2 regions of the Paenibacillus sp. NPDC055715 genome follow, and region 2 is predicted to be linked to the other one. Evidence: riboswitches for the same ligand, from Rfam matches in the RefSeq annotation. Region 2 holds a riboswitch; the other holds the start of a gene.
What was found. Region 2 has a riboswitch for glycine ahead of ACWGOO_RS18930 (alanine/glycine:cation symporter family protein). Riboswitches for the same ligand answer to the same signal wherever they lie in the genome.
Positions count from the first base shown of each region.

Region 1: it holds a riboswitch for glycine, as region 2 does, so the genes downstream of both, sdaAB (L-serine ammonia-lyase, iron-sulfur-dependent subunit beta) here and ACWGOO_RS18930 (alanine/glycine:cation symporter family protein) in region 2, are expected to answer to the same signal.

Region 1 covers NZ_JBSHGA010000019.1:46,456-50,481, reverse strand. The annotation lists gene ACWGOO_RS20730 (Ig-like domain-containing protein) at 1-602, shown strand, start outside; gene sdaAA (L-serine ammonia-lyase, iron-sulfur-dependent, subunit alpha) at 759-1,658, opposite strand; gene sdaAB (L-serine ammonia-lyase, iron-sulfur-dependent subunit beta) at 1,648-2,337, opposite strand; glycine riboswitch at 2,548-2,661, opposite strand; gene ACWGOO_RS20715 (DUF6359 domain-containing protein) at 2,875-4,026, shown strand, end outside.
Region 2 covers NZ_JBSHGA010000014.1:23,640-27,665, reverse strand. The annotation lists gene ACWGOO_RS18940 (PTS transporter subunit EIIC) at 1-60, shown strand, start outside; gene ACWGOO_RS18935 (hypothetical protein) at 129-317, shown strand; gene ACWGOO_RS18930 (alanine/glycine:cation symporter family protein) at 607-2,025, opposite strand; glycine riboswitch at 2,184-2,278, opposite strand; glycine riboswitch at 2,296-2,371, opposite strand; partial or broken gene ACWGOO_RS18925 (PTS glucose transporter subunit IIA) at 2,453-2,560, shown strand; gene ACWGOO_RS18920 (thioredoxin family protein) at 2,675-3,190, shown strand; gene ACWGOO_RS18915 (sugar phosphate nucleotidyltransferase) at 3,390-4,026, opposite strand, start outside.

The DNA of each region.
Region 1 (4,026 bases), on a different contig from region 2:
TCGAGGTTAGCGAGGGCTTGATCAAAGCTAATGGCAGCGGTAAGGCAACCGTTACCGCTTCTTATGGCAAGCAAAGCATTACATTTACAGTAGAAGTGGATGTAGCTCAACAGATTGAGACGGATGCTATCGCGTTATCGCTTCAATCCGGAGATCAAAAAACCATCGCGATTGTGGTCAAATCCAGTGATGGCAAAGAAAAAGACGTTACGGCCCAAGCCGAATGGAAAACGTCCAATTATAAGGTAGCTACGGTCAAAAAGGGCCGGGTTACCGCAGTAAGCTACGGTAAAACCAATATTCAAGCGAAGTTCGGCGGGAAATATATCACCGTACCGGTGGATGTCGATACGCTTAAATATTTGCAGACTAACGAAGTCTCGTTGAATTTGAAAGCAGGACAGGTAGCTAAGGTTACGGCTACAGCTACGTATAAGGATGAGTCGGAGAAGGATGTATCCAAGCCGGCTATCTGGTCCTCGTCCCGAATTATTGTTGCTACGGTCAAAGACGGCAGCATTAAGGCACAGGGTAAAGGTAAAGCTGTAATTACTGTGAAATATGCAGGTAAAACGACGAAGGTACAGGTAAATGTTCAGTAAGCTGCCCTATTTTTGGGGAGGCACATGGATGTGACTTGCAACGGAGTGAAGTGTAAAAAAGAGCAAGCATACGTCCAGGGACGATATGCTTGCTCTTTTCTTATAAGGCGACTGTTTCTCTCCCCATGTGTATTTGGGGTGGCAGTCGCCTAGAAGCTATGACTTATCCTTCTTGGCTGGTATGTTGCGCGTAAGTGATTCGGTTAAACGCTTACCAGTTGGCGTTTGGGCCAGGCCGCCTTTGGCGGTCTCGCGGTGCTTGGATGGCATCGCGCTGCCGACTTCAAGCATCACGTCGATGACTTCGTCAGACGGGATGGCGCTGCGCACACCCGCCAGAGCCATATCCGCGGCGGCAAGCGCGGTCACGGCTCCCAGCCCGTTGCGCACGATGCATGGAATCTCCACGAGTCCGGCGACGGGGTCGCAAATCAAGCCGAGGGTGTTCTTGAGCGCGAGGCCCACTGCATGGATGGCCTGTTCCGGCGTACCGCCGCGCAGCTCGACCATAGCGCCTGCGGCCATCCCGATGGCTGAGCCAATCTCGGCCTGACAGCCTCCCTCCGCACCGGAGATGAAGGAGTTGTTGGCGATGACGTAGCCAATCGCTCCAGCGGCGAACAGTCCGCGCACCATATGCTCGTCATCCCAGCCAAACCGCTCCTGCGCGCTGATGAACACGCCGGGGATGACCCCGCATGAGCCTGCGGTGGGCGTGGCGACAATGCGCCCCATAGACGCATTGACCTCCGATACGGAGAGGGCGTACGCCATAGCGAGCGCCGAGGCGTCGCCAGAGCAGGTTTCTCCTGCGCGCAAATATTCCGCCAGACGTTTGCCGTCGCCGCCCGTCAATCCGCTGCGGGATACAGTGTCCTGTGTTTGTCCCCGATGAACGGCCTCCTTCATGACTTCATAATAATCAGACATTTGGCGGAAGACTTCTTCCTCCGGTGTGTTCGTCTCTTGTACCTGTTCCTTGATCATCAGCCGGCCCATCGTAGTGGATTCCTCGGCGCACAAGGCACCTAATTCATGCAGATGGTTAAACCGCATCGGATTCAGCTCCTTTTTTTAAATTAATTATTTTGATTTCGTACATATGAGGCAATGCCCGTAATTCGGCAATTAATTCAGCCGGAGCGGGGCTATCGGTTTCAATGGCAGTGAGCGCTTCGCCATCCCGGCCTTTGCGATCTACGTGCATATAGGCAATGTTAATGTGAGCCGCGCCCAGCGCCGAAGTCACCATGCCTAATGTTCCGGGCTTATCCGAGTGAAGAAGCACCAATGTAGGCAGCTCTCCGGTTAGATTGACCCGGAATTCGTTAAGCTGCTGGACATGAATGTTTCCACCGCCGATGGAGGAGCCTAGCAGCGTGCGCTGGTCTTCGCCCTTCCATAGCTCGAAGCGGACCGTGTTCGGATGGGGGGCAGGTAGTCTGCTGACGGCGAACTCTAGTTCCATCCCGGCTTGCTCTGCACATTGCTCGGCATCCGGGATCCGGTGGTCGTCTGTATCGTAATTCAGCAGTCCGGCAATGAGTGCCAGGTCTGTGCCGTGTCCCTTGTACGTATCGGCAAATGAGCCATACAGCGTCATGCGGGCACGGTCAGGTTGCGCACCGAGCCAGTGCCGGGCAACGCGTGCGAGCCGCACCGCGCCTGCAGTATGCGAGCTGGAGGGTCCGGTCATAGCCGGACCGATAATGGAAAATACATCTTTGAAACGCATGGTGTGGCCCCCTGTATGTTTGAATACCATAGTATATGGTGATGCCGTGCCTTTGCGCGGGTGTGACGGTTTCTAATGCTGACGCAGCATGTGAGCGCAAAAAAGGACAGGATAAGGAAATCTCCCTTATCTCTGTCCTCGTTACCTGAGAGTTTTGTGCGGTGTAATACCGCCTTACCCCTTGGGTGGCTTGCGCTCTCTCCAGAGTTGCGTCAGATGACGATACATGGACCTGAGAGATTATCCGCCAGCCGGGTGCTAGCGTCTTGCTCCTTCGGTGCCGCCGGGGTGTGCTTCCCAGACAGACTCTCCCGTCATCTTCATTCGCGTATACCGTTCAACATTCCCTCCTAAGCGTAATGTATGCCATGCCCGGTGTCAATCACAGGCTGGGATTTTATATAATCAGGTACCTTCTCGAAAAAAATTATTAAACTTTACACAATTATGGATGAAATCAGGAAGGAATTAGAAGACTGATAGCTAATCTGATAGAGAACAAACTAATTTATGGAATAATGGGAGGGGCGTTTACGTATGGTAAAAGGTTTCTGGTTCACAGGTTCACGCTTGAAAGGAATGCTGCATCTGGCGGCAATCGTATCGCTGCTAGTAGGGATCTTCGTTCCATTCGGTCAGGTCAAGGCAGAAGGCGCATTGACGGTAGCGGAAGCGCTTCAGCGCCAAAGCAGTGGAAGTACGGTGACGGTAGAAGGCTACGTCGTCGGACATGCCGCCGGATCGAAAACGGCTAATTTCTCTGCACCGTTTGAAAATGATTTTAACGTACTGATTGCGGATCAGGCGAGTGAACGCAATACGTCTAAACTGTTAAATGTACAACTGACATCCGCGTATAGAGGACCATTTGGGCTGTCAGGCCATCCTGAGCTGATCGGCAGTAAAATTCGTGTGACGGGTGCGCTTGGTGCCTATAACAATTTTGGCGGAGTGAAAAGCCCAAGCGCTGTGGAACTGGTAAGCGGAAGCGAGCCTGGGAATCCCGGTAATCCTGGTACCCCGGGTCAACCTGGTACGACATTGCCGGATGGAAAAGGCAAAAAAGTGCTGTTCGATAATACGCACGCGCAGACTGCCGGAGCGGCGGATTGGGTTATAGATGGCGCCTTTTCCGATTTTGCGGGCGGACTGCGTAATGCAGGTTTTACGGTGGACCCGTTGAACCGTTCCATCCCTTTTACCTATGGAGAGCAGGCTATAACGTACGACAAGCTGCGTCCATACGATGTGTTCATCATTGGTGAAGCCAATGTTGCCTTTAAGGCATCCGAGCAGGCTGCTCTGGTACAATATGTGAAGAATGGAGGCAGCATTTTCTTCATTTCTGACCACTATAACGCTGACCGGAACAAAAACCGTTGGGATTCCTCCGAGGTTATGAACGGCTACCGCCGTGGAGCCTATTCCAATCCGGCCAAAGGCATGACTACAGAAGAAGCTGCATCACCGGCTATGCAGGGATTAACCAGTTCCGACTGGCTGGCGACGAACTTTGGCGTTCGTTTCCGCTACAATGCACTTGGTGACGTGAATGCTACGGATATCGTAGCGGCAGATCAATCCTTCGGCATTACGAAAGGTGTACGTTCGATTGCGATGCATGCTGGTTCTACACTGGCGATTATTGACCCGACCAAGGCTAAAGGAATCGCTTATATCCCTACAGGC
Region 2 (4,026 bases):
CTAAACCATTCACAACTTGTTCAGCAGGTAGACCATCTCAGGCAGCAAGAAGGGAAATGACGTGAAGACAGCTTTGAACAAGCAGGTCTGCCCAGTGATTCTGCAAAGGTCAGTGCTACGATTCGCACATGGGCGACTATATGGCCACCGGAGAACAGCTTCAGCAAAAGGTCGGAAGCCGTTCGTTTTTAGCCGGCAATATTGTAAACGTTTATATTCAGATGCTTGCCCAAAATACGGACCTGTACTTCAAGCGGACGGCAGCTACATCGGTAATCAATCCCCCTCATACCGTTTGGGCTGGCAAACCGCCGTGACTTTTCACAAAAAGCAATTTACTCGCCAATACGGATGGCTGAACCCCCGAATGGAATGCTTCGGTCCATAACGGAAAAGTTTCCTCTTTTGTAGGCGCAATCTGGATGAAGCAAGTTCTAACGGAGGCCGCGCCGGATACGCATCTATAGAGCGCCAGCCAGCTTTATCCTGCTCTAAACGCAAAAAGGGAGTTCCTCCCAGCTTGTAATGGCTGAGGGACACTCCCTTTCGTTATCCTTGCAAATGATCTTGCAGATTCAATATTCTTAAATCCGAATATCTCGGACTTTATGAGCTGACCGTTTGTCCTTTTTCTTCTATTTCTATGGCTGCACCTGCACTGGCACCTGCAAGTATTCCTTTTTTCTTGTCAGGATACAAGGAATCCATATAGGTACGGGTTTCAGCAACGACAATTCCTGACAAGCCGAGCAGTGCAATCAAGTTCGGGAAGGCCATCATGGCGTTAAAGATATCTGCCAGCAACCAGATCGCATCCAGCTTAATAAACGCGCCGCCGGCAACCAACGCAATGAACAGATAACGATACGGCTTAATCCATTTGACACCCAGTAAGTATTCAACACAGCGTTCTCCATAGTAGTTCCAGCCAAGCATCGTGGTGAACGCGAACATAATCAGAATGATTGTGAGCAGTTCCGCACCCAGCGGGAATGCGCTCGAGAAAGCTTGCTGCGTCATCAAGCCCGCATCAGTAGGACCGCTCCATACGCCGCTAACCAGCAGCGTCAACCCGGTCATCACACAAATAATCATCGTATCTATAAAGACGCCTGTCATGGAAATCAACCCCTGCTCCGCAGGCCATTTGGTTTTGGCGGCTGCGGCTGCAATCGGTGCGCTTCCCAATCCGGCCTCATTAGCAAAAATTCCTCTCGCTACCCCGCTGCGCATCGCCAGCATAATTGTAGCCCCGGCAAATCCACCCGTCGCAGACGTCGTAGAAAATGCCGAATGCAGCACAAGCGCGAGTGCGGCAGGAATCTGATCGGCGAACCGAATCAGTACGATCATACAGATCAGCACGTACAAGCCTGTTTTGAAGGGAACGACTTTTGTTGATACCTTGGCAATGCTCTTGAGCCCTCCAATGGTAACGAGTCCCGTAAGGGTAGCAATGATCAATGCCGTTACAATCGGCGGAACACCAAAGCTGTTTTCGGTCGAGGATACAATCGCTTTGACCTGCGGAAATGTTCCAATCCCGAACAGCGCCACCAGCATTCCGGAAAAAGCGAACAGCATCGCCAGCGGTTTAAAGCGGCGTCCAAGCCCTTTTTCAATATAATACATCGGGCCGCCGGAAAATTGTCCATTCCGATCCTTCACCCGGTATTTTACCGCAAGCACACCTTCGGCATATTTCGTCGCCATCCCGAAAAAGGCTGCAACAACCATCCAGAACAAGGCACCCGGTCCGCCCAGTTTTATCGCTGTCGCGACGCCGACAATGCTTCCTGTACCTACTGTGGCCGCCAGCGCCGTACTCAGGGCCGCAAAACTGCTGACATCCCCGCTGCCTTCATTCGGGGCCTTGCCGATCAGCTTGATCGCCAGGGGAAGGCGGAAGACCTGCAACATTTTCAAACGTATGGTCAGCCATAGACCTGTTCCCATGACGAGAATGATCAGAGGAGCACCCCATATCCAACTGCTAATCGTTTCTAGCACATGTACCAAATTCATTTCAACCCGCTCCTCCAGCATATTAATAAACAAAAAAGAGTCAAATCCGCTGATTCGACTCCTGGAGAGGTTAAAGGCACGAAAAAATACAACCATCTTGTGCAGGATCAGCCACTAACAGCTCATAAAAAAGCCTAGGGCATCCCCTGTCACAGGTTATTCGCGTCTCTGTCCTTTTGCCTGAGAGTTTAAGCAGATGATATCTGCGGTGCACCTTCGGCGCCCAATTAAGGGTCTCTCCAGAGTTCTGTCCGTTTACGGTCCCACTTGTTGCTGTAATCAGCCAAGCACCTGAGAGTTTTGCCCCTTCGGTCGGAACTTACGTTCCATCTCCCGCAAACATCAACCAGACATATGAAATTGTTTTTTATTATACAAAAAAATTTCAGCTTTTTACAAGTGAAAAATTTGTGAAGTCGTTTCGTTTTTTTTTGAAAAGCACGTAAAAGAAGGCGATATGGTTAAGCAAGGGCAACTGTTGCTGGAATTTGATATCGAGCAAATTAAAGCCGCAGGCTTTACAACGGCTACGCCGAAAGCTTTCCAGATGGAGAGCTTCTTTTTCGTACATAGTGAGACAAGTATTACAGCGAAAAATGGAAATATCATTTATGATATGTATAGGGTTGTTAAATAAAGGGGGATTTCCGTGAAAAAAGGATATATCATCGGTTTAAGTGTGATTGCGCTGCTCGTCATTGCTATCGCTATTTCGGCTGTGTTCAAGTTTCAGGATCTGGAGCAGGTTGTTCAGCAGAAAGACAAAGAGATTCAAGCGAGCAAAAGCAATTATCCCGAAATATATGACCACTTGAATGCAGTTACGTTTGATGGTTTTAAGAATTTAATTCAGCAGGATCAAAGTGTGTTTGTCTATGTCGGCAGACCCAGCTGTGGTGACTGCAACCGTTTTGAGCCTAACTTTAACAAGATGATTGAACAGTATCATCTGGACTCCAAAATTACTTTTTTCAACGTACATAAAATTCATGAGGACAAGCCCCAATGGAATCAATTCAAAGCGGATTACAACGTTAAATACACCCCCACTATTGCAGAATTCAGACAGGGCAAGCTAGTTGATAAAATAGAATGGACGCCTGAAAGAGACCTCAGTACGGATGTCGTAAAAGAGTGGCTGATTTCCAAGAAGCTTATTCTATAAGCCTCTTGCTACGCTATGCATTACGGTACACGTACAAGCTGTTTATGCGGAAAAAAGGTATTCACGCGTTCAACGCATGAATACCTTTGTTAAGTAAATAAATATAAATTATCCACTATTAAAAAATAGTTCCTACTCCTTCATCACTACCTTCTGATAGCCTCGTTCATCTACATCCGAGCCCTATACTGTAGGTACTTCATAGGGTATGAGTGTCAAGCGGATCGGGAAATTCATATCGGCTAATATCCGTTTCCGATACGATATGTCCGATTTGTGACTCGATGAATTCCAAATCCCCCTCTACTGCTCCTATAAAATGCTTTGCACCGGGTTCTACGACGATGACCTCACCGGGGCTGACCGTCTGTGTTACGCCATTGATACAGACGCTTCCGATTCCTGAGACAATGGTCCAAACTTCTTTACGGAACTGATGCTCATGATAGCTGATAAATCTTCCAGCCGAAATGACAACACGTTTGGTAACTGTCTGTAATCCACTTGCCGCTTGTTGATGGGATAATACAGTTTGTTTCCCCCAGAAGCGCTCTTCAAAACGCGGGCCGATTTCAATTTCCGCCACCATATCCTTAATGCCTGTAGAAGATTGTCGATCCGTGACCAGCACGCCATCAGGCCCAGCAACGACAATAATACCTGGAACATTCCAGATGCTAACCGGAATTTCCAGTTCATTGATAATATGCGAATCATGTGAAGCTTCTGAAATATAGCCAGGACCGCTCAGCTTCGAACTCATTTCCCGTACCAACGAATCCCAGGTCCCCAAATCCCTCCACTCTCCATGGTATGGAAGCACGGAGAGCTTACGT